Regions from separate parts of the Massilia sp. MP_M2 genome, predicted to be linked through region 3. Evidence: predicted binding sites of a transcription regulator. Region 3 holds the regulator's gene; each other region holds the start of a gene.

Region 1 (10,611 bases), on a different contig from region 3:
AGCCTGCTGCCCGAATACAGCGCCTTTGGCGCCGTGCGCGAGGCTGCTGGCAGCGCGCTGCCCGGCATCGCGCCATCGAACGCCTACCGCTGCAACGATGGCTACGTGCTCATCGCGGGCAACGGCGACAGCATCTTCAAGCGCCTGATGGTCGTGATCGGGCGCGACGACCTGGCGCACGACCCGGCGCTGGCCGACAATGCCGGCCGCGTCGTGCGCGTGGCCGAGATCGACGCGGCCATCAGCGTCTGGACCGCGACGCGCCCGATCACCGAGGTTCTCGACTTGCTGGGTGGGGCACGCGTCCCGGCCGGCAAGGTCTACACGGCGAAAGACATCGCGGAAGATCCCCATTACCGGGCGCGCGACATGATCCTGGCCCAGTCCACGCGCGACGGTTACGACCTCGAGGTGCCGGGCATCGTGCCCAAATTGCTTGGCACCCCGGGCAGCGTGCGCACCTCCGCCCCGGGCCTCGGCGACGATACCGATGGCGTGCTGCGCGAACTGGGATTGAGCGAACCGGACATCGCCGCCTTGCGCGACAAGGGAGTGGTCGCATGAACCTGTGGCGCGGCGCTGGCCGCCGCATCCACATGCAAGAAGTCGGCACGCGCGACGGCTTGCAGGCCGAATCGGTGTTCGTGCCAACCGCTGACAAGATCGCCCTGGTCAACAGCCTGTCGCAGGCCGGCATGGCCAAGATCGAAGTGACCGCGTTCGTCTCGCCCAAGGCGATTCCGGCGCTGGCCGATGCCCAGCAAGTCATGCTCGGCATCGCGCGCATGCCGGGCGTGATCTACAGCGCGCTGGTGCCGAACGTGCGCGGCGCCGAGCGCGCGATCGAGAGCCGCCTTGATGAACTGAACCTGGTGATGTCGGCCAGCGAAACGCACAACCTTTCCAATCTGCGCATGACGCAGGCGCAATCGTTCCAGGGCTTGTGCGAGGTGGCGGCCCTGGCGCGGCATGCGGCGCTGGCCGTCAATATCTCGTTGTCGTGTTCGTTCGGCTGCCCGATGGAAGGCGACGTGCCGGAGAACACGGTGCTGGCCTGGTGCGCGCGCTTCATCGACGAGGCGGGTGCCGGCGGCATCACCCTGTGCGACACGACCGGCATGGCGTACCCGAGCCAGGTGGCGTCGCTCACGGCGCGTTTTCGTGCAGCCTGGCCGAATACCGAACTGAGCCTGCATTTTCACAATACCCGCGGCATGGGCCTGGCCAATGTGCTGGCCGGTATCGATGCGGGCGCCGACCGCTTCGACGCGTCGCTCGGCGGCATCGGCGGCTGTCCGTATGCGCCCGGCGCCTCGGGCAATGTCTGCACCGAAGAGGTGGTACACGCGCTGCAATTGATGGGTTACGACACGGGCGTGGATCTGGACCGCCTGCTGGACGCATCGGCACGGCTGCCGGCGCTGATCGGGCACGAGACGCCGAGCCAGATCGTCAAGGCCGGCCGGCGACTCGATCTGCATCGGCCGCCCGGTGATTTTGAGGCGATCAGGGAGCGCGCAGAAGCGCGGTCGGCTTGAACCCATGCCATCGCCGGTATGCCAAAAACTATTTTAATAATGCAGGAGACACCATGAACTCGATCCACTCGCTGCGCATGCGCGCCAGTATGCTCGCCGTCGGCGCAGCACTTGTCAGCATCGGCGCGCACGCGCAGGAGAACTATCCTGCGCGCGCCATCACGCTGATGGTCTCGGCGACGCCCGGCGGCACGACCGACCTGGCCACGCGCATGCTTTCCGATCCGCTGTCCAAGGCACTGGGCAAACCGGTGGTTGTCGAGAACCGGCCGGGCGGGGCGGGCGCGATCGCGGCCTCGGCCGTCAAGCGGGCCAGGCCGGACGGCTATACCCTGCTGGTGCAATATTCGGGCTTTCACGTCATCACGCCGCACGTGGTCAAGGCAGGCTTTGACCCGATCAAGGATTTCACACCGGTCGCCAACCTGATCGTGGCGCCGCAAGTGTTCTTCGTGCGGCCCGATCTGCCAATCAAAGTTTTGCCCGAGCTGGTCAGCTATGCCAAAGCACACCCCGGCAAACTCAATTATGCGTCGTCCGGCAATGGCTCCCTGCAGCACGTGACGGGTGAAATGCTGAACCAGATGAGCGGCACCAACATCGCTCACGTGCCGTACAAAGGCACGGGCCCGGCCATCACCGATCTGCTCGGTGACAACGTCGAGATGACCTTCACGACAGCACCGCCGCTACTGGCCCACATCAAGTCCGGCAAGCTGCGCGCGATTGCCGTCACCGGCAACGTCGCGCTGCCGAGCCTGCCAAACGTGCCGACGACCGCGACGATCAAAGGGTACGAGAAGCTGGACGTGAGTTCATGGTTTGCCGTGTACGCCCCCGCCAACACGCCCAAGCCGATCATCGACAAGCTGACCGGCGAAATCAGGAAAATCATGGCGACCGACGCATTCAAGCGCAAGGCGCAGGAGCAGGGTGCGTACGCGGTCTACATGACGCCGCAGGAACTGGCGGCGCATACGAACAAGGAATTTCAGACGTGGGGCAAGTTCGTGAAGGATGCGAAGATCACGGGGGAGTGAGTGCTCGTGTCGTCCAAGGATTGCGTGGTACGGGCTTTGTTGCATGAGTCAGCCCAGTTCGTATTTCCCCACACCGCAGGCGAAATGATGGCATGGTCCCTGCATGGATGCCAGCACATGCTCTTGTCCAACCAGATCAGCAGGGAACCCCGTGCCCCCTATGCGACGAGAAAAACGATGGTAAGAACTGAAAATTTATAACTTGCCTTGCGAAAATTGGTGAGGAATCGTCAGAAATTCTCCGTTAGGATATATCGGTGTCTTTACTCATCTACTTCGGACCGGGTTTGTCCTGGCCAAGAATTGGTCTGGATACGCTTGGGTCGAGCACATGCTCGTGCGCCAAGCGACTGCTGAGCGATTCAGATACTGGTAGGTGCGTAGGTGGAGTCGACAACTAAGAATTCAGGAGGTCTCGTCACGATGAAGAAAAAAAATATGTTGGTACCGACCCAAATTATTGTTGCACTGATTCTATCGAGCATAACGCAGCATGTTTTTGCAAAACCCAACGATAGTGCCGTGGCGCGAACTCTGTTCCAGCAGCGTTGCAATACAGCCGGAGAGAAAATCACGAGGACCGTCGAGGATGTGGATGGTCTAATGCTACTGAAGATCCGTTCTCGCAACATCAACTACGGCCAACAGTTCGTCCTTGATGATCCGTATGGGAAAGACCTTACCGGAGATGGCTATATCGAGAGTTTTCTTGGGGCGCACCATGACTTGCCTGGCCATATTGAGCGCGCAGAAGGGCGGATCGCTCCGCCTCAGAGGCAAGTTGGCTATATGTACGTGGACGCCAGTGACCCTAAGGATGGGAAACGATATCGCTACACAGGTTTCATCGAGCAACCAGGTTTGACAGACCCACGCTATTTGAAGGGTTATTTCAGAGTGGTACTGGTGTCCAGCCCTACCAGTGAGCCAGCACCACGCTATGGCGTTACTTATGAGGATATTTCGACAGCCGATGATCGTCGTTACTGGATTGCGGGTAGCTCGCTCAAAGTCATCGACCTACTCCGCAACGAAGTCATTGCCGAGAGTATCGGATACATGATGGATCCCGGCCAAGGGGCCGACGGGGGCGGCAGGTCGCCTTGGCTGATGGCCGCTGCCCATGCGTGCCCTGCCTTCAAGGGCCGGCGCGCCTTTTCTAGACAGGCAGGTCAAACGGCCCGCTTCGTTGAGAAAGTATTGCGGCCACGGCCTAAAAACCAATAACCAAGCCCGTGAGCCAGTAATAGCTCAAGATTATTTTCGACTGGCTTGCGATGCGCGAACCCATTTCAGCGCCATGCTGTTTGAGACATTTTCTGAAGATCCGGCCGCCGGCGCGAAAGCCGGAGAGCGTGTAATGCTATTTTCGCAGCACCGAATTCATCGACGATGCAGTGCTACGAATTGAGCACGTTGACAAAGCCTCCCAACGGCATCGGCCGGTGGAACAAAAAGCCCTGCATGGTCGAACACCCATGCGCACGCAGATAGCGCGCCTGTGCTTCCGTCTCGACGCCCTCGGCCACCAGATCCAGATTCAGGCCGCGTGAAATCGAGATAATCGCCAGCACCACCGGGTAATGGCCATACTCGTCGCTGATCTGCTGCACGAACGACTGGTCGATCTTGATGGTCTGGATCGGAAACCGGTGCAGATACGCGAGCGACGAATAGCCGGTGCCGAAATCGTCGATGGCCACCGAGACACCCAGCTGCCCGAGTTTCCTGAGTTGCTCGATCGCATACTGCGGATTGCGGATGCAGATGTTTTCGGTGATCTCGACGGCAATCCGCCCGGGCCCGATGTCGTAGCGCTGCAAGGCACTACGCATGGTGTCGAAGAATTTGCTGTGGTCGAGATAATGCGGCGACAGATTCAGTGACAGCGTCAACTGGTCCGCGCCATCCACGCCCCAGTGCGCCATGTCGCGGCACAGCGTGTCGATCATCCACTCCGAGATCGGGACGATCAGGCCGCTTTCTTCGGCAAATGGGAGGAAATCACCGGGCATGATCAGGCCACGCACCGGATGGTTCCAGCGCATCAGCGCCTCGGCGCCGATGATGCGGCCACTGGCGGCGTCGATCTGCGGCTGGTAATACATTTCGAGTTCGTTGCGCTCGAGCGCGCGGCGTAGATGATGTTCCAGCGCGACGTTCTGGTGCAGCGCGTCGTGCATCGACGGCTCGTAGAAAGTGTGGCCATTCTTGCCCAGGTCCTTCACGCGGTACATCGCGATGTCGGCATTGCGCAGCAGCTCGTCGATCGATTCGCCGTGCTCGGGGTAGATGGCCACGCCGATCGACGCCGAGATATGCACCTCGTTGCCCTCGAGATCGAACGGTTGTTGCAGCCGCTCGATGAACTTGTCGGCGACCACGCGCGCATCGTCGCGCGCGCGCAGGTCGGGCAGCACGATCGTGAACTCGTCGCCGCCCTGGCGCGCCAGCGTGTCGCCCTTGCGCAGGCAATCCTTCAGGCGCAACGCCACCTGCTGCAGCAATTTGTCGCCATGGCCGTGGCCAAGCGTGTCGTTGACGAGCTTGAAGCGGTCCAGGTCGATGAACATCACCGCCAGTTCGGCGCGCTTGCGGCGCGCCTGCAGCATCGCCAGTCCGAGCCGGTCCCTGAACAGGACGCGGTTGGGCAGGTCGGTCAGGATGTCGTGATAAGCCTGGTGATGGATGACCGCTTCGGCGCGCTTGCGCGCGCTGACATCGCGTGCGATGCCGTAGGTGCCGACATAGGTCGGCGTTTGCAGATCGCGTTTTTCGCGGTGCATGCCGATCGCGTTGAGCGAGATCGTCATCACGGACGTGTCGGTGACGGTAGCGTACGCGTGTGCCGGACCCGCCCGGCGCGTCACGCGAAGCTCGACGTCGCGCGAGGCCCGCTCGCCGACGCGCCGCTCGTTGAACACGTAGCGGGCGCGTTCGTGATCCTCGGCATGCAGCAGCGCCGTGTAATGCTGGCCCAGCAGTTCGTCCCGTTCGTAGCCCAGCATCTGGCAGGCGCGGTCATTCACGTAGGTGAAGCGGCCTTCATGACCCAGCATGTAGATCATGTCGGGTGAGGCATCGACCAGGTAACGGTATTTTTTTTCGGACAGCGCGAGCGCTGCCACCATGCGACGGTTGGTCTGCTGCAGCTCGCGCTGTTTGAGCGCGTTGTCCACCGTGCGCAGCAATTCTTCGCGGCTGAACGGTTTGCGCAGGTAATCGTGGGCGCCGCGCTTCAGGGCCCCGATGGCCGAATCGATGCCGACGGTGCCGCTGACAACGATGACATCGGCCTTGATATCGTGCAGGTTGATGAAGTCCATGACCTGATGGCCGTCGACATCCATCATCAAGAGGTCGAGCAGCACCAGGTCGTAGCGCTGCTCTGCCAGGCACGCCAGCGCGGCGGTACCGCTGGCAGCGGTACTGATGGCATAAGCGCCACCGTTGAGCATTTCCTGCAATGAGGCCAGTACACGCGGCTCGTCGTCGACCAGCAGCAGGCGGGGGCGGTGGGGAGGGGTGGTGGCGGAAGCGTCAAGATGAGTGGGCAACGTGTCCCGGATGCTGGCCGGAAGTCCAGTAGTTCGAAATCGATTCATCGTCATTCTGTCAGAGCCGTGCGATTTACTTTGCCTGACGCCCGTGAGCGCTGCAGACGTTCATGTCTAATCTTTCACATAATGCCAGCTTATTCGTTGCATTTGAGGCACGACAATGCAATCGTGCGCAGAAATGTCGGGTGTCAGAGGATTTTCGTTCCTGTGTGGCGACAGAACAGCGGACGCACGTTCCAGTTTCGTGATGACGACCTGTCAAGCCAGCAGGCTGACCGTGTTCAGGGCGCTGTGGCTCTTCTGGTAGACTCGGGCACAGGCTGCGCTTTGATCGCGGCGTGCCATTTCTGAGGGAATCGATCCGGGAGGTCAATATGGGTGGTTTGGACAAGCTATTCTTCGCGCTGCTGCTGACGTCAGCAGGCTCTTGCCAGGCGGCTCAGTTGAACACCCAGTCGGATGCACCCACGAACACGTCGCTGTCCGTTTGTCCGGCCCAGGACATTTCGTTTTTTATCCAGCGATTTTCCAGTGACGAGACGGTGCAACGCAGCTATACGACGGTCCAGCCGGTTGAATTTCCCGTGATGCCCTTGGTGCAGGAGCGCAAGGACAATGCGCTGGTCCTGCAACTGGAAGATGTGACGGCAGCGACGGCGCGGGTCAATCTGGCCAAGGCCGACACCGATTACCTGGTGTCGTATTACTTCAAGATGGACGATTGCTGGAGACTGGTCCGTATCGAGAACCAGTCTCTCTGACGCATCCGGCAAGCGACTGCGCCAAGTGTTGCTTACGCCGCCTTGCTGCCTGAGCGGCGGCGCCGTGCCGTAAAGCCCATCAACGCCAGACCGGCGCCCAGCAGCATGCCGGTTGCTGGCTCCGGAATGTCCGTGCCCGGATCGACAGGCACGTTATCTCCCGTCACACCAAAGGTGATCGTGCCGAAGTTCCAGATGCCATCTGGCGACACTAAGCCGTCATCAAAATCCTCGAAGAATTCCAGACGCAGGATGCCGTCGGCGCCGACCATGAAATCCAGCCCGAGGTCGATCAGGTTGGCCGAGTCGGCGTAGGTTCCAGTCCCAGGGCTTGAATTCGCAAAGCCTGGCGTGAAGTAGACGCCAGTCGACTGCGCTGAATCGCTGAAATACAAGCCGATCTCGGACAGATAGCTCGGCGTAAAAGCGGTAATGTTGACATTGTAGGCAATACTGGTGATCTGGGAGCCTGCGCCGACATTGAACGTGAGTACCGTATTGCCTGCCTCTCCCACTGCGCCAAAGCTCTGGGCGCCAGCAATATTGACCACCAGCGGTGCAGCGAATGCAGAAGTGCAGGCCAGCAAGGACAACCCGACAAGCAGCTGTTTCAGGGTACGCAGGGACATGGTATTCTCCGGTTAGTGTGAGTCCTGTAACTAGCAGTAACCATGCCGCCCATCATATTGGTTTCAAGTGTTTGATTCCAATAAGAATTTTAATCAGCGCCGGCCGCGTGTATTTACGCCTGTAAGCTTTCCCGACAGGGCGGTAGCTCGCCAGGCTTTATCTGAACGAATAATTTGCACTCGCATAGAAACGGCGTCCGCGCGGATCCGTATAGCTTGGGTCATATCCCGACAAAAAGTAATACGCCTGGTTTGAATACGGCGGGCTCTTGTCGAACAGATTCTGCACGCCCACCCGCAGCTTCAGGTGCGCATCGACTGCATACGCGCCCGACAAGTCCCACAGTGAATAACGCTTGACCCGGTTGGCCGCCACGACGCTGCCGTCGTCAATATTGATCGCCGTATTCTGGTCTTCGTAGCCGCTCGAGAACGTATTTTGCAGGCTGGCCGACAGCGGCCCGCGATCCCAGTCAAAGCTCACCGTGTGACGCCAGCGCTGGACCACGCCGTCGGTCACGAAGCGGTTCAGATTGCTCACGAACGCATCCCCGGGCGCATTCTGGATGTTCGACGTCAGCACATAGGTGCCGTTCAGGCGTCCACCGAAGCGGCCGATGGCCGTGTCGATGCCGCGTACCGTCAACGCCAGGTCGATGCCGCGCGCCAGTTGCGCGCCGCGGTTGTCCTTGCGTAGTTCGATATAGTCGATCAGTCCATCTTCGTCGCGATACACGAGATCGCCGTACTTGGCCAGGTTGCCAAGGATGATGTCGTCGCCGATTTCGCTGATGAGGTTCGTGCGCTTGATGTTCCAGTAGTCGAGCGACGCGCTGACATGCTTGCCGGCGGCGAACACGGCGCCCAGCGAGAACTGGCGGCTGCGCTCGGGTTTCAGGTTCTCGTTGCTGTAGCGGCGCGTGTCCCAGTTGTCGGCGCAGTCCGAATAATTGTTGTCGACCGTGGCGCAATAGACCGGATCGGGCAGGGTGGCCGTGCTGCTGTAGACGGTTGGGCGATACAGCTCCGTCATCGACGGCGCGCGGAAGCCCCGGCCGGCCGAGCCGCGCAGCAGCAGCGCCTCGCTTGGCCGGTAGGTCAGGCCGATCTTCGGACTGGCCGCGCCGCCCACGTTTTCGTAATGGTCGTAGCGTGCCGACAATTGCGCTTCCCACTGTTTCGCGAACGGCACCAGCACTTCGCCGTACACCGCCGCTACATCGCGGCTGTCGCTGGTGGCGCGGCCACCTTCTGGCGCCGCGTCATTGTTGATGTTGTCGCTCAGAAGCAAGGCCGATGGGGTGAAGCGGTTCTTCTCGCGCCGCGCTTCGCCGCCAATCGCCACCGCCAGGTCGCCGCCGGCCATCGGCATCAGGGCGCGCGAGAACTTGACATCCAGCGCGTCGAGCGTACCGCGTGCGCGGCGCACGACATCGTCGACCTGGATGCTGTCGATCAGCGCCTTGCCTTCCGGGCTTGAAGGACCGAATGGATTGATGCGGCCGTCGGCGATTCCCTCGAGCAGCTCGTTATAGAGCACGTAGCCGTGGGTATCGCGGTCCTTGACCGTGTTGACGCTGTGGTTGTACGCGGTGTCGTAATCCCAGCCGCCCACGGTGCCCGTCACGCCCACGACGAAGCGCACGCCTTCGCTGGTGAGCGTGCTGGTGCGCTGGCCCGCTTCGTTCAGGCGCATCCGCAATTCGAGTTCGCCCGGGATGTCGTCGTCCAATTGGTCCAGGCCGGTGCCGGCCAGTTGCGGCACCCGCGAATAATCGACGTAGCCGGTCACGCGCGCCGATGAGCCGGTGTAGTCGGTCTTGGCGCGGCTCAGCGCCACTTCGGCATACGCCTGGTGCGAGCCGCCCAGTTTGATGACGGCGCGGCTGAGCAGGCTGGCTTTTTCGGACTTTGGATACAGCTCGGTGTCGCGCATGTAGTTATAGGTGCAGGCATCGACGCCGCCCGTGCCGTTCGGCAGGTACACATTGGCCGGCGGCGCGCAGCCCGGGACCGACAGGTTGATCAGGCGGTTCGTGATCGGCCGCCCATTGAGTGTGAACCCGATGTCCTGCAGATGGTCGCGCTGGGCCGAGGTCAAGCGGATATTGGCCGGACTGGTGTAGCTCGAGAGCAGGTGGCCGAGGCGCTGCTCGACCTGCAGGCCAGGGATGAAGCTGCGCTGCGACGTATTCAGGGGATTGGTGCGCTGGAAGTCGGCCACGGCGAAGACGTTATAGCCGTCGCGCTCGAGCACGCCCTTGCCTGCGCTGAGGCTGGCGGTGCGCTTGCCGGCGCCGCCCTCGTCGGTCGTGCCGACGTACACGTTCGCTTCCAGCCCCTGGAAATCCTTGCGGGTGATGAAGTTGATGACGCCACCGATCGCATCGGTGCCATACAGCGCCGAGGCGCCGTCGAGCAGCACTTCGACGCGTTCGAGGGCGGCGGCCGGGATGTTGTTCAGGTCGACGCCGCTGTCGTCGCCGGGTGAGGCGAAGTTGGCCATGCGCCGGCCATTGAGCAGCACGAGCGTGGACGAGGTGCCGATCCCGCGCAGATTGGCGCTGTTGAAGCCGCGCTGGTCGCCGCCGACGTTGATGCTGGCGCCGTCGGTCAGGCCATTGCTGTTGGCGGAAACCCGCCCCATCAGTTCGGCCGCCGTGGTGACGCCCGTTTTCTCGATTTCGGCACGTGAAATCGTTTGCACCGGCAGCGCAGTTTCAGACTGCACGCGGCGGATCGCCGAGCCCGTGACTTCGACGCGCGGCAATTCGGTTGCCGACGTCGCTGGCAGCGTTTGCGCGGCGAGAGGCAGGCTGGCCAGGGCAATGGTCGTCCCGGCGCAGGCCAGGACGACGCCGCGCACGGCGCGTGCGCCTGGTTTCAATGTCATATTCATCAATTCTCCGTTATTACATCAAGCATATTGATTGATATTAAACGGGCGCCGGGTTGAATGGATGCAACTATCGGCGAGGTAGGAATGGATGTTGTAAATATGGTACGCACACGCGTAAAAAAACCGCCACGTCTTTCGACGGGCGGTTTATCGGTGCATGAATCAAGGTTTAATTCGCGAACAA
Region 2 (10,611 bases), on a different contig from region 3:
GCCTGGGAAGACATCGGCATTGCCGATCCGCGTGCGATCCAGCTGGCCAACGATGCGGCCGCCACCTACGAGCGGCTCGGTTCGCCCGAAGGCGAACTGGCGCTGGGCCAGGCGGTGATTTATCTGGCGATTGCAGCCAAGAGCAATGCCGGCTACAACGCCTTCAATGCGGCGATGGCGTTCGTGCGCAAGGACAAGTCACGCGAAGTGCCAGTTCATTTGCGCAATGCGCCGACCAAGCTCATGAAGGAACTGGGCTACGGTCACGATTACCGGTATGCGCACGACGAGCCCAACGCGTATGCGGCCGGCGAGACCTATCTGCCATACGACATGCCCGAGCCGGGCTGGTACCAGCCGGTGCCGCGCGGGATCGAGACCAAGATCGCCGAAAAAATGGCGTGGCTGCGCGGGCTGGATGACGAGGCGCGGCGCTAGCGGCCCTCGGCGGCCTTCACCAGCAGGCCGGACAGTTCATCGAAATACGCCAGCGCGGCTGGCGTGAGATCGACCTGCTTGCGCCGGGTGTCTTCGGTGTCGGCGAGCGTCAGCCAGCCTTTCTTGCGCATCGCCGTGACCCGCGCATGGATGGTGGCGGGCGCGCCCAGATGTTCCTGCGCCATCAGGTCGCGCACGGAGAGGCGCTGCTGGGCCTGCGCTGCGCGGGCGACAACGGTCAGCACACGCTCCTCGCGTGCGTCCAGCGGACCCAGCGTGGGCAACGTGCGCAAGGCATCGACCAGATGCAGGAAGCGCAGGTAGATATCAGCCGGTCGCGTCAGTGGTTTTTCGTGACTCATCGAGTGTCCGTGCCCCCGTCGGGGATGGTTGTTGCATTGGTGCTACGCCCGTAAATTGTTGCACCTCAGATAACATCGAGATACCATCCGATTGTTTATAATCCCGCGTCTGTCCGGTGTATGGACATTGTAACCAAAGCCTTCCGGTCATGCGTCACTTGCAGCTTGAATTCACGATGGTCGCGGGTACCGCGATCCTGTTCCTGACAACGATCCTGCTGAACGAAGTCTTGTTTACGCACCTCGAGTTTGCGCCCGGCATCAATATGATCTATCTGCCCGCCGGGGTGCGCCTGCTGAGCGTTCTGCTGTTTGCCGAAGCCGGCGCCATCGGCCTGTTGCTGGCGTCCTGGGGTATCTGCTTCTTCTACATGTTTCCGGATGATCCGCTGCGCTCGTTCATCGGCGGCATCCTGTCGGCGCTGGCACCGTATCTTGCCTATCGCGCATTGCTGGCGTCGGGTATTGGCGCCTCGCTGCGCGGCATGAGCGGCCAGCGATTGTTCTGCTTTGCGCTGCTGTTTTCCGTCATGAGTCCGGCCATGCACCACGTCTGGTTCGCGCTGACGGGCGGGCAGGATCTGTGGCATGGCTTCGTGGTCATGTTCATCGGTGACCTGGCCGGCACGCTCATCGTGCTGTACGGCGCCAGGCTCGCACTGAACGTGTTCTCGCCCGGGCCCATGGCACGCCGCCGCTGAGTGACGGGTGATGACGCGGGTGGTGACGCGGGTGGTGACGCGGGCGGCGACGCGGGCGATGATGCGGTCGGTCGGACATTGGCGCATTCTGCGCTGCGGATCGTGCGCTTCGTCGCATGTCGATGGCGGTGCAGGGGCGTGGTGACTACAGTACCACCATACCGCAGCAAGTTTGCGGACCCTGAAACCACCACCGAGGAGCCATCATGAACATCCGTAAAAACTTCGAAGCCCTGTTCCTGGCCGTTGTTGCACTGGGCCTGGTTGGCAGCTACGTCACCGCCAGCGAACGTCCGATCACGATCGCTGCATCGACCGCACCGGCACTCGACATGGCCAGCATCCAGACCGTCGTCGTGAGTGCGCCGCGCCTGGCCGCCACGCTGTAACTCGCCGCCGACCGGTGGGCAGGCGAGGGCCCGGCAGCGTCACTGCCAAATCTCGCAAGGAATGCCAGTCGGCTTGGTACAATTGTGGTTTCGATACACACAGCCTGGTCCAACCCGACATGATTGACATCCAACTTCTCCGCAAAGACATCGACACCGCTGCCGCCCGCCTGGCGACCCGCAAATACCAGCTCGATGTGTCCGCCTTCAGTGCACTGGAGGCCGAACGCAAGGCCATCCAGACGCGCACCGAAGAACTGCAGGGCAAGCGCAATGCGCTGTCCAAGCAGATCGGCATGCTCAAGGGCAAAGGCGAAGACACGACGGCCGTGATGGCAGAAGTGGCGGGCCTGGCCGACGAACTCAAGGCCAATGAAGCGGCGCTGGCGAAGGTGCAGGAGAGCATGGCCCAGTTCATGGCCGCCATGCCGAACCTGCCGCACGAGAGTGCCCCGCAGGGCCAGGATGAAAGCGGCAACGTCGAAGTGCGCAAGGTCGGCGATGTGCCGGCATTCGATTTCGCCGTGCGCGACCACGTCGACATCGGCGAGCGCCTTGGCCTGGACTTCGAAACGGCCACCAAGATCACCGGCTCGCGCTTTTCGATGATGAAGGGCGGCATGGCGCGCCTGCACCGCGCGCTTGCGCAGTTCATGCTCGACACGCACACCGAACGCCACGGCTATACCGAGTGCTACACCCCGTACATGGTCAACGCCGATTCGCTGCGCGGCACCAGCCAGCTGCCGAAATTCGAAGCTGACCTGTTCTCGGTGAAAAAGGGCGGCGTCGAAGGCGAGGGCGAGACCTTTTACCTGATCCCGACGTCCGAAGTGTCGCTGACCAACGTCGTGCGTGACGAGATCCTGGCGCTGGACGCGCTGCCGCTCAAAATGACGGCGCACACGCCATGCTTCCGCTCCGAAGCGGGCAGCTACGGCCGCGACACGCGCGGCATGATCCGCCAGCACCAGTTCGACAAGGTCGAGATGGTTCAGGTGGTGCATCCGGAGCAGTCGTACGCCGTGCTCGACGAGATGGTCGGCCATGCCGAATTCATCCTGACCTCGCTCGGCCTGCCATACCGCGTGATGCTGCTGTGCACGGGCGACATGGGCTTCTCGGCCGCCAAGACCTTTGATATCGAAGTCTGGCTGCCGGCGCAGAACACCTACCGCGAGATTTCGTCGCTGTCGAACTGCGAAGCGTTCCAGGCGCGCCGCATGCAGGCCCGCTTCCGCAATGCCCAGGGCAAGCCTGAGCTGGTGCACACGCTCAATGGCTCGGGTCTGGCCGTGGGCCGCACGCTGGTGGCCGTGCTCGAGAATTACCAGCAGGCCGACGGCAGCGTGATCGTTCCCGAAGTGCTGCGCCCGTACATGGGTGGCCTGGAACGCCTGACGCCAGCAGCGTGAATCGGGTAAGGGAAGGAGAAATAAGTCACCGCGCATTTTCTCCCTTCCATTTCTCGATCAATCCGCTATAATGGCGGTCTCTTGCAGCTCACAGCAAGAATCGACCGAATCAGGAGAGGTGGCAGAGTGGTCGAATGTACCTGACTCGAAATCAGGCGTACGCGCGAGCGTACCGTGGGTTCGAATCCCACCCTCTCCGCCAAGTAGCATGGAACAAGCCACCGCAAGGTGGCTTTTTTCATTCCCGAACGCTGCCAGGACCGCCGCATGCCATTTCGAATTCCTTCCCGATTTCTGCCGGACCGAATGACCCTGATGCTGCTGGCCGTCGTGGCTGCCGCCAGCATCTTCCCGGCGCAGGGCGACGTGGCTGCCGTGCTGAAGGTCGTCACGATGGTGATGATCGGCGTGCTGTTCTTTTTGCACGGCGCCAAGCTGTCGCGCGCCGCGATCATCGCCGGTGCGACCCACTGGCGTCTGCACCTGCTGGTGCTGCTGTGCACGTTCGCACTGTTCCCCGTGCTGGCGCTGCTGTTCAAGCCCGGCATCCTGCTGCTGCTCACGCCCGAGCTGTATCTCGGCATCCTGTTCCTGTGCCTGCTTCCCTCGACCGTGCAGTCGTCGATCGCGTTCACGGCTGCGGCGCGCGGTAATGTGCCGGCCGCAGTCTGCAGCGCCTCGGTATCGAGCCTGCTCGGTATCGTCCTCACGCCATTGCTGGTGAATGTGGCGATGCCGGCCTCGTCCGGCGCGGGCGCATCGCTCGACTCGGTCCTGATGATCGTCTACCAGCTGTTGCTGCCATTCGTTGCGGGCCAGATTGCGCGGCGCTGGATCGGTGGCTGGGTCGATCGCCACAAGAGCCTGGTCAGGGGCGTCGACCAGGGTTCGATCCTGCTGGTGGTGTTTTCCGCGTTCAGCGCAGCGGTGGTGGAAGGGTTGTGGTCGCGGGTGCCGCCCGCCATGCTGGTCAACCTGATCCTGGTCTGCATCGTCCTGCTGGCCGTCGTCATGCTGGTGGTGACGTGGCTGGCACGGCGCTTCGGTTTTTCGAAGCCTGACGAAATCACGATCGTGTTTTGCGGCTCGAAGAAAAGCCTGGCCACCGGCATTCCGCTGGCCCATGTGCTGATCCCCGCCGCCAGCATCAGCATGGTGGTGCTGCCGCTGATGCTGTTTCACCAGATCCAGCTGATCGTCTGCGCGGTCATCGCAGGCCGCTACGCGCGGCGCGCGGTAGAGCCCGTCGAGCCCGTCCAAACGGTCTAGCCTGGCATCAGGTGCACGCCAAACAGACCCGCGACGCCAAGGCTAAGCTGAAGACGCGAGCCGAGCACCTTCTGGACGTCCACGCTGTGTTCAACCGGTACATCCGGCTGCGTGACGGGTTTTTCCCCTGCGCCAGTTGCGGCTGTAACCACAATGGCGCCTGGGACGCTGGCCATTACCGAGCTGCCGGCGTCCGGAGACCGTGGAATTTTAGTACCCGCCGATAAAATATACAGCCGACGACCCCCAGTGCATCTGGGCTGAATAAGCGGCCAAATCAAGGGACAAAATTGGCGAAGCGTTATTGATTTCTGAGCCCGCTGTGAAAGCGGGCAGAGTTTTATTACTATTACACCGGGATGTTTACCTTGCGCCGGCGAGCGACTCCAGCTGCACCAAGCGCACCGATCGCCATGAGAGCCAAACTTGTTGGTTCAGGTACTTGCGTTGGATCGTAGTAAGGAATATCCCGAATAATGTCTAACTCGCCTCTCGCATCCAGTCCTGCCATCCATGGATAAACAGGTACTGCCTTCGCGGTGCCAGAGTAACTAACATCTGAATGTGGAATTAACTCAGGGTAAGGCGACTGCGGGCCTGGGTCAGTGACGACCCGCATGGTGAAATTATAGGTGCCAGCAGTAGCACCTTCACTGAAGAGCAGCCATACGTGCTTGGTGTGCTCCTCGAGCATGACGTCCCGAAAGTACATATTGGTTGGTCCAAGACCGGTAAAGCTCGTGGTGGTTTCCAGCAGCGAATTCTTGTGGTAGTACTCGCCAGTGTCCGCTGGACGGAAATAGTCACGATCAGTAGCGATGGCGAAAAATGCAATCGACTTGTCTTCGTCGCGAATTACCAGGGTGCTCGTCGAAATAACTGGCCCGTAAGCCTTGGGAAGCCCGCTAAGTTCGTATTGGATGTAGCCCGCTGTAGCATTCAGGGAAAGCAGTGCACCCACAGCAAGCGCAAGAATCTTTTTCATTATATGTCTCGTCAAAGTTGATTTATTAAAGGGCAACTTTTTCAAGCAATTAACATGCCACTACGAAATTGTGTTTTTGGTCAATAGCTTACAAAAACCACTTGTATGAACGATGCATAATTGTAAATTTTCTCGACATCTCGTCGATAAACGGACCACCGAGGAAGCTTAGATAAGCTTGAGAGCATGAGGTGTGGACGCTCGAGCGTCCATCTATCCTGCCGTCAAACGCATCTGCCAGTACCCGACATCGAGCCACATCCCGAGCTTGAAGCCCACTTCTGAAAAGTGCGCGACCTTGGCAAAGCCCAGGCGTTCATGCAGCCGGACACTGCGCTCGTTCGGCTGCGCGATGCCGGCAATCACCGTGTGCAGGCCGCGCGTGCGCAACTCGTCCAGCAAGCCGGCATACAGGCGCATGCCATGGCCCTGGCCGGCCAGAGCGGCATCGAGATAGATCGTGCTCTCGACCGCGTGGCGATAGGCCGGGCGCGCGCGCCACTTGGTGGCGTAGGCGTAGCCGATGATGGCGTCGCCGTCCGTCAGCACCAGCCAGGGCAGGCCGCCGTCGATGACGTCGGCGATGCGCGCCGCCATGTCGTCGGTACTCACCGGCGCGTCCTCGAACGAGATCGTCGTGCCGTCGACATAAGGGTTGTAGATGGCGCAGATGCGGGCGGCGTCAAGCGGGCATGCGGGGCGGATAGCGGTCATCGTCGGGTGCAAGGCCATGTAAAGACGCATCATAAGACAAGCCAGGCCGCCGACCACGAACTACGTGAATACCCGACCAAACCGCTCGATGATTGATGCGATGCAACATATTCCTGTTACTATCCAGACCAGTAGTCAATATTTTCGCTGTCCGGTCGGTTACGTAGAAGGAAGTTCATGCTGTTGCGCTTGCAGGCTGCGTTTCGTTATTTCAATCAGGCCGTACCGTTTCGCCTGATTCCTGCACTGGTCACCACCGCCGTACTCCTTACGCTGCTGGCCATTCCGCATCCGTCTGGCCTGACCGCCAGCGCATGGACACTGGTGGCGATTTTTCTGACCACCATCGTCGCCATCATTCTGAAAGTCATGCCGATCGGCGTCATGGCGCTGATGGCGATCGTGATCGTGGCGTTGTCGCAAGTGACGTCCGGGTCATCGAAGGGTGCGATGGCTGACGCGCTGGGCAGCTTTTCGAGTCCGCTGATCTGGCTGATCGTCGTTGCCGTGCTGATCTCGCGCGGCCTGAAAAAGACGGGCCTGGGCAACCGCATCGGGCTGAACTTCATCGCGCTGCTGGGCAAGCGCACGATCGGCATCGGCTACGGGCTGGCCGTGTGCGAACTGGTGCTGGCGCCGTTCACGCCAAGTAACACGGCGCGCGGCGGCGGGATCGTCCACCCGATCATGAAGTCGATTGCCGCGTCGTTCGATTCCGATCCGGCCAAGGGCACCGAGGGCAAGGTGGGCACCTACCTGGCGCTGGTCAACTACCACGCCAATCCGATCACCTCGACAATGTTCGTCACCGCCACCGCGCCCAATCCGCTGGTGGTCGACTTCGTCGCGCGCGCCAGTGGCCAGACGTTTCAGCTGAGCTGGACCACGTGGGCGCTGTGCATGGTGCTGCCGGGCCTCGTGTGCCTGTTCCTGATGCCCCTGATCGTCTACCTGCTGGCGCCGCCAGAGCTCAAACAGACGCCCGATGCGATCGGCTTCGCGCGGGGTGAGCTCGCGCGTATGGGGCCGTTGTCGGGCAGCGAGCGCGTCATGCTCGGGACCTTCGGCCTGCTGTTGGTGCTGTGGGCGAACGTGCCAGCCATGCTCTTTGGCAGCGCGTTTACGCTCGACCCGACCGTGGTGGCCTTTGTCGGCCTGTTCGTCCTGATCATCACCGGCACGCTCGACTGGGACGATATCCTGTCCGAGAAAAGCGCGTGGGATACGCTGATCTGGTTCGGCGCGCTCGTCATGCTGGCCGAGCAGCTCAACAAGATGGGCGTCATTGGCTGGGCCTCGAACGGCATGCGCGACGCCATCGTCGCCAGCGGCATGGGGTGGGGCGCCGCAGCCAGTGTGCTGGTGCTGGCGTTCGTGCTGTCGCACTACCTGTTTGCCAGCACCACGGCCCACATTAGCGCGATGATGTTCGCGTTTCTGTCAGTCGGCGCCGCGCTGGTGCCTGGCCAGTACCTGGTGCTGTTCCTGCTGATGATGACCGCGGCTTCCGGCATCATGATGACGCTGACCCACTATGCCACCGGCACCTCGCCGATCATCTTCGGCAGCGGGTATGTCACCATGGGCCTGTGGTGGAAGGTCGGCTTCGTCATGTGCCTGTTCGAGCTGGCGGTGTTTGCCGTTGTCGGCGGCCTGTGGTGGAAGTTGCTCGGGTACTGGTGATGTATCCACGTTCAAGGAGAGATTGATGACAGCAGTTGTGACCGCGCATCCGTACTATGACCGCCTGATCGAGGCCGGCCGCGCCAACGGCCCGGTGACGGTGGCGGTGGCGCACCCGTGCGACCGCTACGCGCTCGAAGCGGCGCTCGACGCAGCCCGCATCGGGCTGATCACGCCGCTCCTGGTCGGGCCGGCAGCGCGCATCCACGCCGCGGCCGATGCGGCCGGCCTGGACATCGGCGCGCTGCGCCTGGTCGACACGGCGCACAGTCACGCTTCGGCCGCGCGCGCCGTCGAACTGGTGCGCGAAGGGCAGGCCGCTGCGCTGATGAAAGGCAGCCTGCACACCGATGAACTGATGGGCGCCGTGGTCGCTGCCACGACCGGCCTGCGCACGGCGCGGCGCCTGAGCCACTGCTTCGTGATGGACGTGCCGGGGCGCAGCGAACCGCTCATCATCACCGACGCCGCCATCAACATCATTCCGACGCTGGCCGAGAAACGCGACATCGTGCAGAACGCGATCGACCTGGCGCACGTGCTGCGCTTCGAGGGCGTGCGCGTGGCGATTCTGGCGGCGGTGGAAACCGTGAGCGACAAGATGCCATCGACGATCGATGCGGCGGCGCTGTGCAAGATGGCCGATCGCGGCCAGATCACCGGCGCGATTCTCGATGGCCCGCTGGCGATGGACAATGCGATCGACCCGCAGGCCGCCGCCATCAAGGGGCTTGACTCGCCGGTGGCCGGGCGCGCCAACGTGCTCGTCGCGCCGGACCTGGAAGCCGGCAATATGCTGGCCAAGAGCCTGACCTTCATGGCCGGCGCGGCGGCGGCCGGCATCGTCCTCGGCGCGCGCGTGCCGCTGATCCTGACCAGCCGCGCCGATTCGGTGGCCGCGCGGCTGGCATCGTGCGCGGTCGCCGTGCTGCTGGCGCGGCATCAGCTGGCCAGCGCCAGCGCCAGCTCGGCTGGGCGCTGAGATGGCGACGCAGGACTGCATCGCGGTCATCAATGCCGGCTCGTCGAGCATCAAGTTTTCACTGCATGCGCTGCCTGATCTGGCGCCGCTCTTCACGGGCAAGATCGACGGGTTGTATCGGGGCGCCGCGCGCTTCATCGCCCGCGACGCCGCCGGCGGCACGGTCGGTGAGCAGGCCTGGACGACGCCGCTCGACCACGCGGCCGGGATGCGGTTCCTGATCGATTTCGCCGAGGGCCACCTGGATGGCTTCCGCGTGTGCGCGGTCGGTCACCGCATCGTGCACGGCGGCGTCGACTTCAGCGGACCGGTGCAACTGGACGAGGCGGTGCTGGCCCGGCTTGCGCGCCTGATTCCGCTGGCGCCGCTGCACCTGCCGCACAATCTCGCGCCGGTGCGCGCCTTGACGTCGCTGCGCCCCGGGTTGCTGCAGGTCGGTTGCTTCGACACCGCGTTCCACACGGCGCAGCCGGCGCTGGCGCAGGCGTTCGCGCTGCCAGAGGCGATCACCGGCATGGGCATCCGCCGCTACGGCTTTCACGGGCTGTCCTACGAATACATCGCGACCACGCTGCCGCTGTGCGATCCGGCGCTGGCAGGCGCGCGCGTGGTGGCGGCGCACCTGGGCAACGGCGCCAGCATGTGCGCGATGCAGGGCGGACGCAGCATGGCCAGCACGATGGGCTTCACGGCGGTCGATGGCCTGCCGATGGGGACGCGCTGCGGCGCGCTCGACCCGGGCGTGGTCATCTACCTGATCGAGGAACTGGGCATGACGGTGGAAAGCGTGCAGCGCATGATGTACAACGAATCGGGCTTGCTGGGCGTGTCGGGCGTATCGTCCGACATGCGCGTGCTGGAAGCAAGCAGCGATCCGCGCGCGCAACTGGCAATCGACCTGATGGTCTACCGGATCGGCCGCGAACTGGGTTCGCTGGCGGCCAGCCTGGGCGGACTGGACGCGCTGGTATTCTCGGGCGGGATCGGCGAGAACAGCGCGCGGCTGCGCGCCGCCGTATGCCGCGCCGCGGCCTGGCTCGGCGTCGAACTCGACCCGGCCGCGAACACCGCGCCGCCGGCCGGGCCTGCCCGCATCAGCCTGGCATCGAGCCGGGTCGCGGTCTGGCTGGTGCCCGCCAATGAAGAACTGATGATCGCGCGCCATACGTGTGATCTGCGTGAACTGATCGATCCACCATTGCCTGAACCTGGAGAATACCCATGAAAGTCATCCTGTCCGGCTTGCACGCCGATGCCTGCGAAAGCGCCATCATCGACAGCTTCACCCCGTACTTTCACATCACGCAGGTGGACATGATCCGCGAAGGATCGCCCGACAGTCCCTGGGCCGTGTTGCACGTTGCCGATTCGTACGAGCACGCCTGGGCGGCCTGTAACAGCCTGCGCGGCGTCTTCCATCGCGGCAAACGCCTGAGCGTGTATATCCCGACCCACCAGCCCGACATTTATCACGACTTCGCGCCGCACGAGCGCCTCGATATCGCCTAAGCCTGACGGCGCGGCGCCGGATGCCACTTGCAGCCGGGAAGGCGCTGCAAGAGCTGCGACTGCAGCGCCGGAGCGGCGTCGCGCTCGACGCACAGCAATGCGCGCACCGTGCGTCCGCTTGGGCAGGCATCGATGCGCAGAAAACGCACCGCGTCCAGGCCGGC
Region 3 (10,611 bases):
AGGTGCGAAGCTTATTGTCAGCGCTCGCCGCCACGGCGAACTTGCCAAACTGGTCGCGGACATCGAGCGCCATGGTGGTGAGGCAGTTGCCATTGCCGGAGACATCAGGGAGGAGAACCTTGCGCGCGCACTGGTTGACATGGCAGAAAGCCGCTTTGGCGGACTCGACATCGCTTTCAACAACGCTGGTACGACGGGGGACGCAGCCCCGGTAGCCGATATACCAACTGATGCCTGGCAAGCTACGCTCGATACAAATTTGACGGGCTCTTTTCATGGTGCGAAGTACCAACTGCCCGCAATGGTAAAACGCGGCGGAGGCTCGATCATTTTCACGTCGACATTCGTCGGCAGCACCGTCGGTTTTCCCGGAATGGGTGCATACGCCGCCAGTAAAGCCGGGCTGATCGGTCTAATGCAGGTCATCGCCGTCGAATATGGCAGGTACGGCATCCGCGCCAACGCGCTACTCCCAGGAGGGACCGATACACCGATGGGCCGAGCGAGCGCCAATACCCCTGAGGCGCTGGCTTTTGTGGAAGGCTTGCACGCCCTCAAACGCATCGCGCGGCCAGAGGAGATCGCCCGCTCGGCACTCTATCTCGCGTCTGATTCCTCCAGCTTCAGCACTGGATCAAGTCTTTTGGTGGACGGTGGCGTGTCAATCAACCGCACATGACAGGAGAAACGCCAGTGCCACCCCGAGCCTGTCCTGGTAACGGTCGCACTGCGACATCTCGCTCATGACGAATTGAGACGCTAGGAATCCTTTCCTGGTCCTCGATACGCATCGGGGTTCCTCATCGGTTCATGAAGCCACGATGGTTGCACCGGCTGCACGAAAAGTCACGCGCAAACGGATATGCATGAAGAGGCTTATGCGAGATGGCGCAGCGGGTGCGCATGCACCGGCCACACCGGCGCAAAGAAGCGCGCCACCATCGCGTCGGTCACGAGATCCAGCGACGGCGGATTCCATTGCGGCGCATTGTCCTTGTCGATCACGAGCGCACGCACGCCTTCGAGTACCTCGCCATGCTCGAAATTGCGGCGCACGAGCGAGCGCTCCAGGCGCAGGCAGTCGGCGACATCGAGCGACGCGCCGCGCAGCAGCAGCTCGCGCGTCACGCACATCATCAACGGCGAGCGCAGGCGCATCGCGCGCAACGCCTTCTGCGCGAATGGTGTGTCGTCACCCTCGAGCGACGCCATGATCGCCGCCACCGAGTCTGCGCCGAAGTGCGCATCGATGCACGCGCGGTTGGCCTGCAATTCGCTCTCGCCGGCATGCTGGCTGGCGAGAGCGCGGATCGCCGCCTGCAGATCCGCGCCCGGCGTCGCCTCGATCAGCGCCTGCAAGGCCGCCAAATCAGCGCCAGGTACGAACACGTCGGCCAGGCCTACGTACAGCGCATCGGCCGCGCCGATCGTCAAGCCGGTCAAGCCCAGGAACATCCCCAACTGCCCCGGCGCATGCGACAGAAAATGGCTGCCGCCGACATCGGGGAACAGGCCGATATTCACCTCGGGCATTGCCATCTTCGTGCGCTCGGTCACGATGCGCAGGGCGCAATCGGGCCCGCCCTGCGCGATGCCCATGCCGCCGCCCATGACCACGCCGTCCATCAGTGCGATATACGGTTTTGGATAAAAATGGATCAGGTGATTCAGTGCGTATTCTTCGGTGAAAAAATCTTCGAGCAGTGCGCTGCCATCTTGCGGCGAGGCGTTGCCGACCTCGTGGAAGAAGCGGATATCACCGCCCGCGCACAGTGCTTTTTCGCTGCTGCTGGTGATCACCACCGCATCGACGGCGGCGTCAAGCTGCCAGTCGAGCAGGATCGCGGTCAGCGCGCGCACCATGTCCAGCGACAGCGAATTGAGCGCCTTTGGCCGGTCGAGGGTGATGATGCCGGTGCGGTTGGCAATGCGGGTCAGGACGTGTTCGGACATGGCGTGATCCATCGGGAGGAAACACGTATTTTACCGGCAGCGGGATGCAAAAAGGGCGTCTCTGAAAGACGCCCCTGGCGATGGTGACCTGCGCTTGAATCAGGCGGCAGCGACGTCTGCTTCGTCGACGTCCAGGCGTTTGATCGCTGTGCGGTTATGGTCTTTCAGCATCTGCTTGTGCTTCAGGATTTGTCGATCCAGTTTATCCATCAACATGTCGATCGCGGCATACAGGTCTTGCGCGACGCTCGCCACGTGCAGGGTCTTGCCCGACACCTGGACATTGATTTCAGCTTTTTGCCTTTTTTCTTTTTCGGTGAGGTTATCGACGGCCAGGAAGACGTGGGTATCTATGACTTGATCGAAATGGCGAATAATGCGTTCCAGCTTATTCTGAACGTATTCACGGATGGCAGGGGTTACTTCGAGATGGTGACCACTGATGGTGAGGTTCATACACACTCCTTTGAAGATGTCACGTCGCTTGCACCATACAGGAGCTGAAGGCACAGGCTGTATGAGCGGCGTTGTTACAAGGCTTTGCGGAGACTGACGGGGGGGATCTTGAGCGCTTCACGGTATTTTGCGACCGTCCTGCGCGCAATGACCATGCCTTGTTCCCCGAGCATTTCCGCGATCTTGCTGTCGGATAATGGATTCTTAGGGTCTTCTGCTCCTGTCAATTGTGCGATGAGCGCACGGATTGCCGTTGAGGATGCTTCGCCTCCCGCCTCGGTGGCAACGTGGCTACCGAAGAAATACTTCAACTCGAACATGCCGTGCGGGGTCAGCATGTATTTCTGCGTTGTGACACGAGAAATCGTGCTCTCGTGCAGACCTAGTGTATCAGCTATCTCGCGCAAAACAAGGGGCCGCATGGCAACCGCGCCGTGGCTGAAAAAGTTGCGCTGGCGCTCGACAATGGCCTCGGCCACACGCAGGATCGTGTCAAAACGCTGGCGCATATTCTTGATGAGCCACTTCGCCTCTTGCATCTGCGCGCCCATCTGGCTCTCGCTGCGGCCCTGCTTGAGCATCGTGGCGTACAGGCTGTTGACGCGCAGGCGCGGCATCACGTCCGGGTTCAGCGTGACCGCCCAGCCATTCTTGGCGCGCCGCACCATCACGTCCGGCACCACGTAATCTGACACGTTCGACGCGAACGCGGCGCCCGGGTGCGGGTTGCACTGGCGGACCACGGCCTGCACTTCGCGCAGATCTTCATCATCGCAATCGAGTGCTTTTTTCAGCTTGCTGTATTCGCGCTGCGCGAACCAGGTCAGGTACCCTTCGACGATCTTCAGGGCCATGCGGCGCGTGACCATCGGCACGCCCGGCATGCGCCGGATCTGCAGCGCCAGGCATTCGGATGCGCTGCGCGCGCCCACGCCCACCGGGTCCATGCTCTGCACCATCGCCAGCGCGCAGCGCAGTTCGTCCAGGTCGACCTCGAGTTCTTCCGGCAGGCGTGCGTGGATCTCGTCGAGCGGCTCGTCCAGATAGCCGTTGTCGTCCAGCGCGTCGATCACCAGTTCGGCCAGCGCGCGGTCGCGGGTTGAGAGCAGCGTTTCGCGCACCTGTTCCATCAGGTGTTCGCGTAGCGTGATCGCGCATGCCTCCAGCTGCGGGCGGCCGTCTTCGTCGTCGCTGCTGCTACTACTGCCGGACGACGCGCCGCTGCCTTCGTTCCAGTCGGTGTCGGGCCGGTCGCCATCGACCGCGCCGCCTTCGGCGCCCTCGCCCTCGGCCGGTGCGCTGCCCTCGCCTTCGGCCTGCTGGCCCGGCGCCGGCGGCGCCTCGCCCGGCGCCGGCGCATTGTTGATGGCGCCATCGCCCAGCAAGCGCACCGAATGATCGAGCGGATCGTCGAGCCGTTCGAGCAGCGGGTTATCGCCCAGTATCTGCTCGATCTCCTGATGCAGTTCGAGCGTCGACAGCTGCAGCAAGCGGATCGATTGCTGCAGCTGTGGCGTGAGCGCCAGGTGCTGCGAGGTGCGGAGCTGAAGGGACTGTTTCATTGATTGACCATGGCTTACATGCGGAAATGTTCACCAAGGTACACGCGGCGCACCGACTCGTCGGCGATGATATCGTCGGGACGGCCGGATGCGAGCACCGCCCCCTGATTGATGATGTAGGCGCGGTCGCAGATGCCGAGCGTCTCGCGCACATTGTGGTCGGTGATCAGGACCCCGATCTTGCGCTCCTTGAGGAAGCGCACGATGCGCTGGATCTCGATCACGGCGATCGGGTCGACGCCGGCGAACGGCTCGTCAAGCAGCACGAAGCGCGGGTTGGTCGCCAGTGCGCGCGCGATCTCCACGCGGCGTCGCTCGCCGCCCGACAGCGACAGCGCCGGGTTCTCGCGCAGCTTCTCGATCTGCAGGTCGGCCAGCAGGCTGTCGAGGCGGTCGTTGATCTCGGTTTTGGTCAGCGACTTGCCGTTGACCTTTTGCAGTTCGAGCACGGCGCGGATGTTTTCTTCCACCGTCAGCTTGCGAAACACCGAGGCTTCTTGCGGCAGGTACGACAGGCCCAGCACCGCGCGGCGATGGATCGGCAGGCTGGTGATGTCGGTGCCGTTGATGCTGATCGAGCCGGCATCCGACGGCACCAGGCCGACGATCATGTAGAACGAGGTGGTCTTGCCGGCGCCGTTCGGGCCCAGCAAACCCACCACCTCGCCGCATTCGACATCGAGCGACACGTCGCGCACGACCAGGCGCTTGCCATAGCTTTTCTGCAGGCCCTTGACGACCAGCGTGCTGCGATCGTTCAGCTCCGTCATTGCGTGCCTCCGGCCGGCGCACGCTTGGGCGCCAGGATTAGCGTGCCGCGCCCGCCGCCAACCTTGCTCTCGCCGCTGACGTCATTGCGCACGGCGACGACTTCCTTGCGGTTGTCGTACGAGATGAAGGGGCCGGTCATCTGGTTGGTCATCCGGTCGTTTTCGAGTTCCTTGACGACGGCGTTCGAGTACAGGCGCACCAGCTCCGAACGTTCGTCGTATTCGATGCGTTCGGCCTGGCCCTCGACCCACAGATTCGGGCCGCCGTCGCGCTTCTGGCGGAACGTAGCGGGCTTGCCGTTGGCCGCAGTGAGCGTCACGCTCATATAGCCTTCGGGCGTCTCCCTGACCACGGCGCGTTCGGCCTTGACCAGCAGCGTACCGCGGGTGAGGATCACGTTGCCGGTGAAGGTGCGAACGCCCGCGACGCCATCGAGGTCGCCGTTATCGTATTCAAGCGCCGCCTGCTTGAGCGAGTCGGCCTTTTCGGCCATGGCGGTCAAGGAAAGGAGTGAAAAGAAAGCGGCAGCAAAGAGTTTTTTCATGATGGTGCTGGTCCTGGGTTAGTACGCGCGCATGGCTGGTGGCCTTCAGCGCTGGCGTGGCGGATAGACGATACGGCCGCGGCCGGACAATTGCATCTGCATGGTCGCATTGTTGGCGACCAGGCCGACGGCCTTGAGACTGGACGCGCCAAGCTCCATGTCGATCGGCTGGTCGGTCTTGACGATTTCTTCGTCGGGCAACACGGTCATGGCCTGCGTGCGCACGCGCAGTGCTTCGCTGACGGGCGTCTTCGGGCGCTGCAAATCGACGTCGCCGAACAGTTCGACGCGGTGCTCTTCATGGAAGATGCGCGCAGTCTTGGCCACCACCGTCGTCGGCGGGCGGCCCGGTTCGACGCCGCGCATGAGCGGCTGCTCGACGTTCGACACATCGCCCAACGGAATGTGGGCCAGGCGCTTGCCCGATACCACATAGCTCGGCTGGCCGCTCGGCGTCATGCGCACGAACGAAAAATTCTCGACGATGTAATCCGGCTCGTCGGGCGGGCCGCCCAGTTGCGCATCGATCTCGGTCGCCTGCATCAGCTGCAGCAGCCAAAAGCTGCCGAAGGCGAAGAACACGCCGATCACGATCATCGCCAGCAGGTTCCAGCGGTGCGAGGTGCGTTTGTTGGAGGCGATGGTGGCCATGGCGCTCAGGCGAAATATGGCGCGAGCGCCTGGTCGTAGGTGCCCTGCGCGCGCATGACCAGGTCGCAGATCTCGCGCACCGCGCCGCGCCCGCCACCGTTCTTGGTCACGTAATGCGCGCGGTGCTGCACGTCCGGATGGCCCGACGGCACGGCGACGGCAAAACCGACGCGCGCGAACAGCGGCAGGTCGATCACGTCGTCGCCGATGTAGCCGCATTGGTCGGCAGTAAAACCGGTAGCCTCGAGCAGCTTGGCAAAGCCGATGCGCTTGTCGTGATTGCCCTGGTGGACATGCGAGATGCCCAGATCGGCGGCGCGCCGCACGACAATCGGCGACAGGCGCGCGCTGATGATCGCAGTCTGCACGCCGCTTTTATTCAGCATCTGGATGCCCAGGCCATCGAGCACATTGAAGGTCTTGGTGACTTCGCCATCGGGGCCGTAGGTCAGGCTGCCGTCGGTGAGCACGCCGTCGACGTCGAAGATCATGACCTTGATGCGCGCGGCGCGCTCGATGTGGGCCAATACGGGAGTGTTCATCAAATCACCTTTGCGCGGGTCAGGTCGTGGATGTGCAGCGCGCCGACCAGCTGGCCCGCCTCATCGATCACGAGCATCTGGTTGATGCGAAATTCTTCCATCACGGCGACCGCGTCGACCGCCAGCTGCTCAGGCCGCACGCTGCGCGGATTGGCGTGCATGACGTCGCGAATGAGCACGTTCGAAAAATCGTGCATGCGCTCGATCACGCGGCGCAAGTCGCCGTCGGTAAACACGCCCAGCGGTCGGCCGTCAGGGTCGACCACGGCGGTCATGCCCATGCCCTTCTGGCTGATCTCGAGCAGCGCCTTGACCAGCGGGACATCCATGCCCACTGACGGGATGGCGTCGCCGGTGCGCATCACGTCGCGCACGTGCGTGAGAAGGCGCCGGCCCAGCGCGCCGCCCGGATGCGACAGCGCGAAATCCTGCTCGCGAAAACCCCGCACGTCGAGCAGCGCCACGGCCAGCGCGTCACCCATGGCCAGCGTGACGGTGGTGCTGGTGGTCGGCGCCAGATTGAGCGTGCAGGCTTCTTTCGCCACCGCGATGTTCAGGTGGACATCGGCCAGTTTGGCCAGGCGCGAGGCCGGCTTGCCGGTCATGGCGATCACGCGCGCGCCCAGGCGCTTCACGGCCGGCAGGATGTCGAGCAATTCGGACGATTCGCCCGAATTCGAAATCGCGATCAGGATGTCATTCGCCGTGACCATGCCCAGGTCGCCGTGCGCGGCTTCGCCCGGGTGCATGAAGAACGCCGGCGTACCGGTGGACGACAGCGTGGCGGCGATCTTGCGGCCGATGTGCCCCGACTTGCCCATGCCCGAAACCACCACGCGGCCGGTGCCGGCGTAGATCAGCTGCGCGGCGTCGACGAAGCTGCTGTCGTCGCCCAGGCGCGCGTGCAACGCCACGATGGCGTCGGCCTCGATGGCGAGGGTCTGGCGACCCAGTTCCAGCACGCGCTGCGCCAGGGTTTCATCAAAACTTTTCAGCATTATTTGGTCATCAGTTACACTCATTACAGAAGTATAAACGAATTGCGAAAGCAAAAAACTTGCCAGTCGTAACATTCGATGACAAGCACGCCTCGCGGCGCATCGCCACCACAACCACCGCCCGCTTCACCCCATGCATTCTGGCCTCGAACTTACCCTGTTGCTGCTTGGCTGCGCCGTCCTTGGCGTGGTCGCCTTTCGCACCCTGCAGCTGCCGCCGATGCTCGGCTACCTGGCCGTCGGCGTCCTGATCGGCCCCCACGCCCTGGCCCTGGCCGAAGACAGCCCCACCACCCACGCGCTGGGCGAATTCGGGATCGTCTTTTTGATGTTCTCGATCGGGCTCGAATTCTCGCTCGGGCAACTGCGCTCGATGCGGCGCATCGTGTTCGGCCTGGGACTCGGTCAGGTGGTCTCGACCGTCGTCGCGGCCATGAGCATCGGCCTGCTCGCGGCCTACCTGATGCCCCACCTGACCCTGGCCTGGCAGGCCGCGTTCGCGCTGGGCGGGGCGCTGGCCATGTCGTCCACCGCGATTGTCGTCAAGCTGCTCACCGAGCGCCTCGAGCTCGAGAGCGAACATGGACGGCGCATCATCGGCATCCTGCTGTTCCAGGATCTGGCGGTGGTGCCGCTGTTGATCATGATTCCGGCGCTGGCGCGCGATCCGGAAGACATGGCCATCACGGTGGGCCTGGCCGCGCTCAAGGCGGGCCTGGTGCTGGCGCTGCTGCTGTTCTTCGGCCAGAAGCTGATGGGGCGGTGGTTCACGATCGTGGCCAAGCGCCGCTCGCAAGAGCTGTTCATGCTCAACCTGCTGCTCGTGACACTGGGTTCGGCCTGGATCACCGAGCAGGCCGGCCTGTCGCTGGCGCTGGGCGCTTTCGTCGCCGGCATGCTCATTTCCGAAACACCCTACAAGCACCAGGTGGAAGAAGACATCAAGCCGTTTCGCGACGTGCTGCTTGGCCTGTTCTTCATCACGATCGGCATGCTGCTCGACCTGCGCCTGGTGAGCCAGTACTGGTGGCAGGTCACGCTGCTACTGGCGCTCGTGGTGCTGCTCAAGGCCGGCCTGATCGTGCTGATGGCGCGTGCGTTCGGCGCGCCGCTGGGCACTGCGCTGCGCACGGGTCTCGCGCTGGCGCAGGCCGGTGAGTTCAGCTTCGTGCTGCTCAGCCATGCATCCGGCTCGAAGTTGATCGACCCGTTCGTGATGCAGCTGGTGCTGGCCTCGATGGTGCTGTCGATGCTGCTGGCGCCCTTCATCATCGGCTACATGGACCGGATCGTGATGAAGGTCGCGGCCAATGAATGGATGATGCAGTCGCTGCAACTGACGCAACTGGCCACGCGCACCATGACCACGCAAAAGCACGTGATCATTGCCGGCTTCGGGCGCAGTGGCCAGAGCCTGGCCACGCTGCTCAAAGAAGAAGCATTGCCGTGGTACGCACTCGACCTGGATCCGGAGCGGGTGCAGAAGGCGCAGGCCGCCGGCGCCTCGGTGTCGTATGGCGATGCGGCGCGCCGCGAAAGCCTGATCGCAGCCGGCGTACACCGCGCCAGCGCGCTCGTGATCACGTTCGCCGACACGCGCCAGGCGCTCAAGGTGCTGCACCTGGTGCACGAACTGGCGCCCGCCCTGCCCGTGATCGTGCGCAGCCATGACGATGGCGACATGGACGTGCTCAAGGCGGCCGGCGCGACCGAGGTGGTGCCGGAAGCCCTCGAGAGCAGCCTGATGCTCGCCTCGCACGCGCTGGTCACGCTGGGCGTGCCGCTGCGCCGCGTGGTGCACCGCGTGCAGACCGCGCGCAAGGGCCGCTACGCCACGCTGCGTGGCTACTTCCACGGTGCGGACGATAGCGGTGCGGATCTCGAACAGGGCCAGGTGAAGCTGCATTCGGTGCGCCTGCATGCGCAGGCCGGCGCGGTCGGCATGGCACTGGGCACGTTGCGGCTGGCCGACGTGGCGGTGGAAGTAACGGCCTTGCGGCGCGGCGGCCAGAATATCGCACCCGGGCCGGCCGTGCTGCTGGCGGCGGGCGACGTCGTGGTGCTGCGCGGGGACAGCGAGGCAGTCAGCCGCGCCGAAGAGCGGCTGCTGTAGCCGTCACGCGAACGTGACGACCTGGTTGCGGCCCGCGGCCTTGGCCTGGTACAGCGCGGCATCGGCCGCCGCGATCAGTTCCTGCGCCACGCCTTCGATGGCGTGATCGCGCTCGAAGTCGGTCAATGCCGCCACACCGATCGACACCGTCACGCTCACCTGCTCGCCCGTGCTCAGGTCAACCGGCAGGCCGGCCACGCCCGTGCGGATGCGGTTGGCGACAATGCTGGCGTTTTCCAGGTCGGCGTCGATCAGCACCACGACGAATTCCTCGCCGCCGAAGCGGCACAGCGTATCGGACATCCGCAGTTCGGCCTTGATGCGGGTGCACACCTCGCGCAGCACGTCGTCGCCGCCCTGGTGGCCGACCGTATCGTTGACGCGCTTGAAGTGGTCGATGTCGATGTACATACAGGACAGGCGGTAGCCCTGGCGCCGCGCGCGCGCGATTTCTTCGGCCAGGCGCCGGTCCATGTAGCGCCGGTTGTAGGCGCCGGTGAGCGAATCGGTCAGACCGATGTACTTGAGCATCTCGTTGCTGATCACGTTCTCAAGGCAGATCGCGATGATCGAGCCCATGTGCTCGACGAAATCGGTGCCCAGCGCCGGCGTAAACCGGCCCGGGTCCGCGCTCCCCAGGTTCAGGCTGCCGATCAGGCGCTTGTTGCGCAGCAGCGGCACCAGCGCCACGCTGCGCAGGTTGGCGGGCGGCTGCGGAAACATGACCTGGTGCCGGCCCGGCACATAGGGGCCCAGGATGGGCCGCGGCTGACGCTCCGGCGCCATGTCAAAGCCAAGCTCGATCGCATGCTCGCAGAACATCAAGTTGGGCAACGTGTCGAAATCGACGCCGAGGCGGTGCATGACCGTGTAGATATCGGCGTTCTGGTCGATCAGCGACAGCGTGACGATATCGAGGTCCGAGATCACCGGCAGCGTGCTGAAGATCGTGCCGACCAGGTCAGGAAAACTGCCGGCGCCGACGATCTGCAGGTCGAATGCCTGGTGGCGGCACATGATC

What was found. Region 3 encodes sigma-54, which starts transcription at its own class of promoters, with help from an activator protein. Its sites were predicted from a motif close to TGGCANGNAANCTGCTTT; they were not measured.
Region 1: a site for sigma-54 is predicted at 7,559-7,576, ahead of RCH14_RS16510 (PEP-CTERM sorting domain-containing protein). Genes of this name have one in related genera too.
Region 2: a site for sigma-54 is predicted at 5,602-5,619, ahead of RCH14_RS19525 (PEP-CTERM sorting domain-containing protein). Genes of this name have one in related genera too.

Annotation. Positions count from the first base shown of each region.
Region 1 covers NZ_JBCHJF010000007.1:262,107-272,717, reverse strand. The annotation lists gene RCH14_RS16540 (CoA transferase) at 1-564, shown strand, start outside; gene RCH14_RS16535 (hydroxymethylglutaryl-CoA lyase) at 561-1,538, shown strand; gene RCH14_RS16530 (tripartite tricarboxylate transporter substrate binding protein) at 1,592-2,578, shown strand; gene RCH14_RS16525 (hypothetical protein) at 3,002-3,805, shown strand; gene RCH14_RS16520 (putative bifunctional diguanylate cyclase/phosphodiesterase) at 3,979-6,183, opposite strand; gene RCH14_RS16515 (hypothetical protein) at 6,513-6,899, shown strand; gene RCH14_RS16510 (PEP-CTERM sorting domain-containing protein) at 6,932-7,528, opposite strand; gene RCH14_RS16505 (TonB-dependent receptor) at 7,686-10,427, opposite strand; gene RCH14_RS16500 (RcnB family protein) at 10,597-10,611, opposite strand, start outside.
Region 2 covers NZ_JBCHJF010000010.1:90,723-101,333, reverse strand. The annotation lists gene RCH14_RS19560 (replication-associated recombination protein A) at 1-438, shown strand, start outside; gene RCH14_RS19555 (winged helix-turn-helix domain-containing protein) at 435-782, opposite strand; gene RCH14_RS19550 (hypothetical protein) at 950-1,501, shown strand; gene RCH14_RS19545 (hypothetical protein) at 1,708-1,890, shown strand; gene serS (serine--tRNA ligase) at 2,010-3,305, shown strand; tRNA gene RCH14_RS19535 (tRNA-Ser) at 3,418-3,507, shown strand; gene RCH14_RS19530 (bile acid:sodium symporter family protein) at 3,612-4,574, shown strand; gene RCH14_RS24060 (recombination protein NinG) at 4,586-4,801, shown strand; gene RCH14_RS19525 (PEP-CTERM sorting domain-containing protein) at 4,924-5,559, opposite strand; gene RCH14_RS19520 (arsinothricin resistance N-acetyltransferase ArsN1 family B) at 5,773-6,306, opposite strand; gene RCH14_RS19515 (DASS family sodium-coupled anion symporter) at 6,451-7,956, shown strand; gene RCH14_RS19510 (phosphate acetyltransferase) at 7,982-8,938, shown strand; gene RCH14_RS19505 (acetate/propionate family kinase) at 8,940-10,163, shown strand; gene RCH14_RS19500 (RNA-binding protein) at 10,160-10,447, shown strand; gene RCH14_RS19495 (hypothetical protein) at 10,444-10,611, opposite strand, start outside.
Region 3 covers NZ_JBCHJF010000005.1:81,137-91,747, reverse strand. The annotation lists gene RCH14_RS12930 (SDR family oxidoreductase) at 1-679, shown strand, start outside; gene RCH14_RS12925 (enoyl-CoA hydratase/isomerase family protein) at 877-1,953, opposite strand; gene hpf (ribosome hibernation-promoting factor, HPF/YfiA family) at 2,053-2,409, opposite strand; gene RCH14_RS12915 (RNA polymerase factor sigma-54) at 2,484-3,971, opposite strand; gene lptB (LPS export ABC transporter ATP-binding protein) at 3,986-4,741, opposite strand; gene lptA (lipopolysaccharide transport periplasmic protein LptA) at 4,738-5,286, opposite strand; gene lptC (LPS export ABC transporter periplasmic protein LptC) at 5,332-5,937, opposite strand; gene RCH14_RS12895 (HAD family hydrolase) at 5,943-6,479, opposite strand; gene RCH14_RS12890 (KpsF/GutQ family sugar-phosphate isomerase) at 6,479-7,501, opposite strand; gene RCH14_RS12885 (cation:proton antiporter) at 7,611-9,590, shown strand; gene RCH14_RS12880 (DUF484 family protein) at 9,594-10,611, opposite strand, start outside.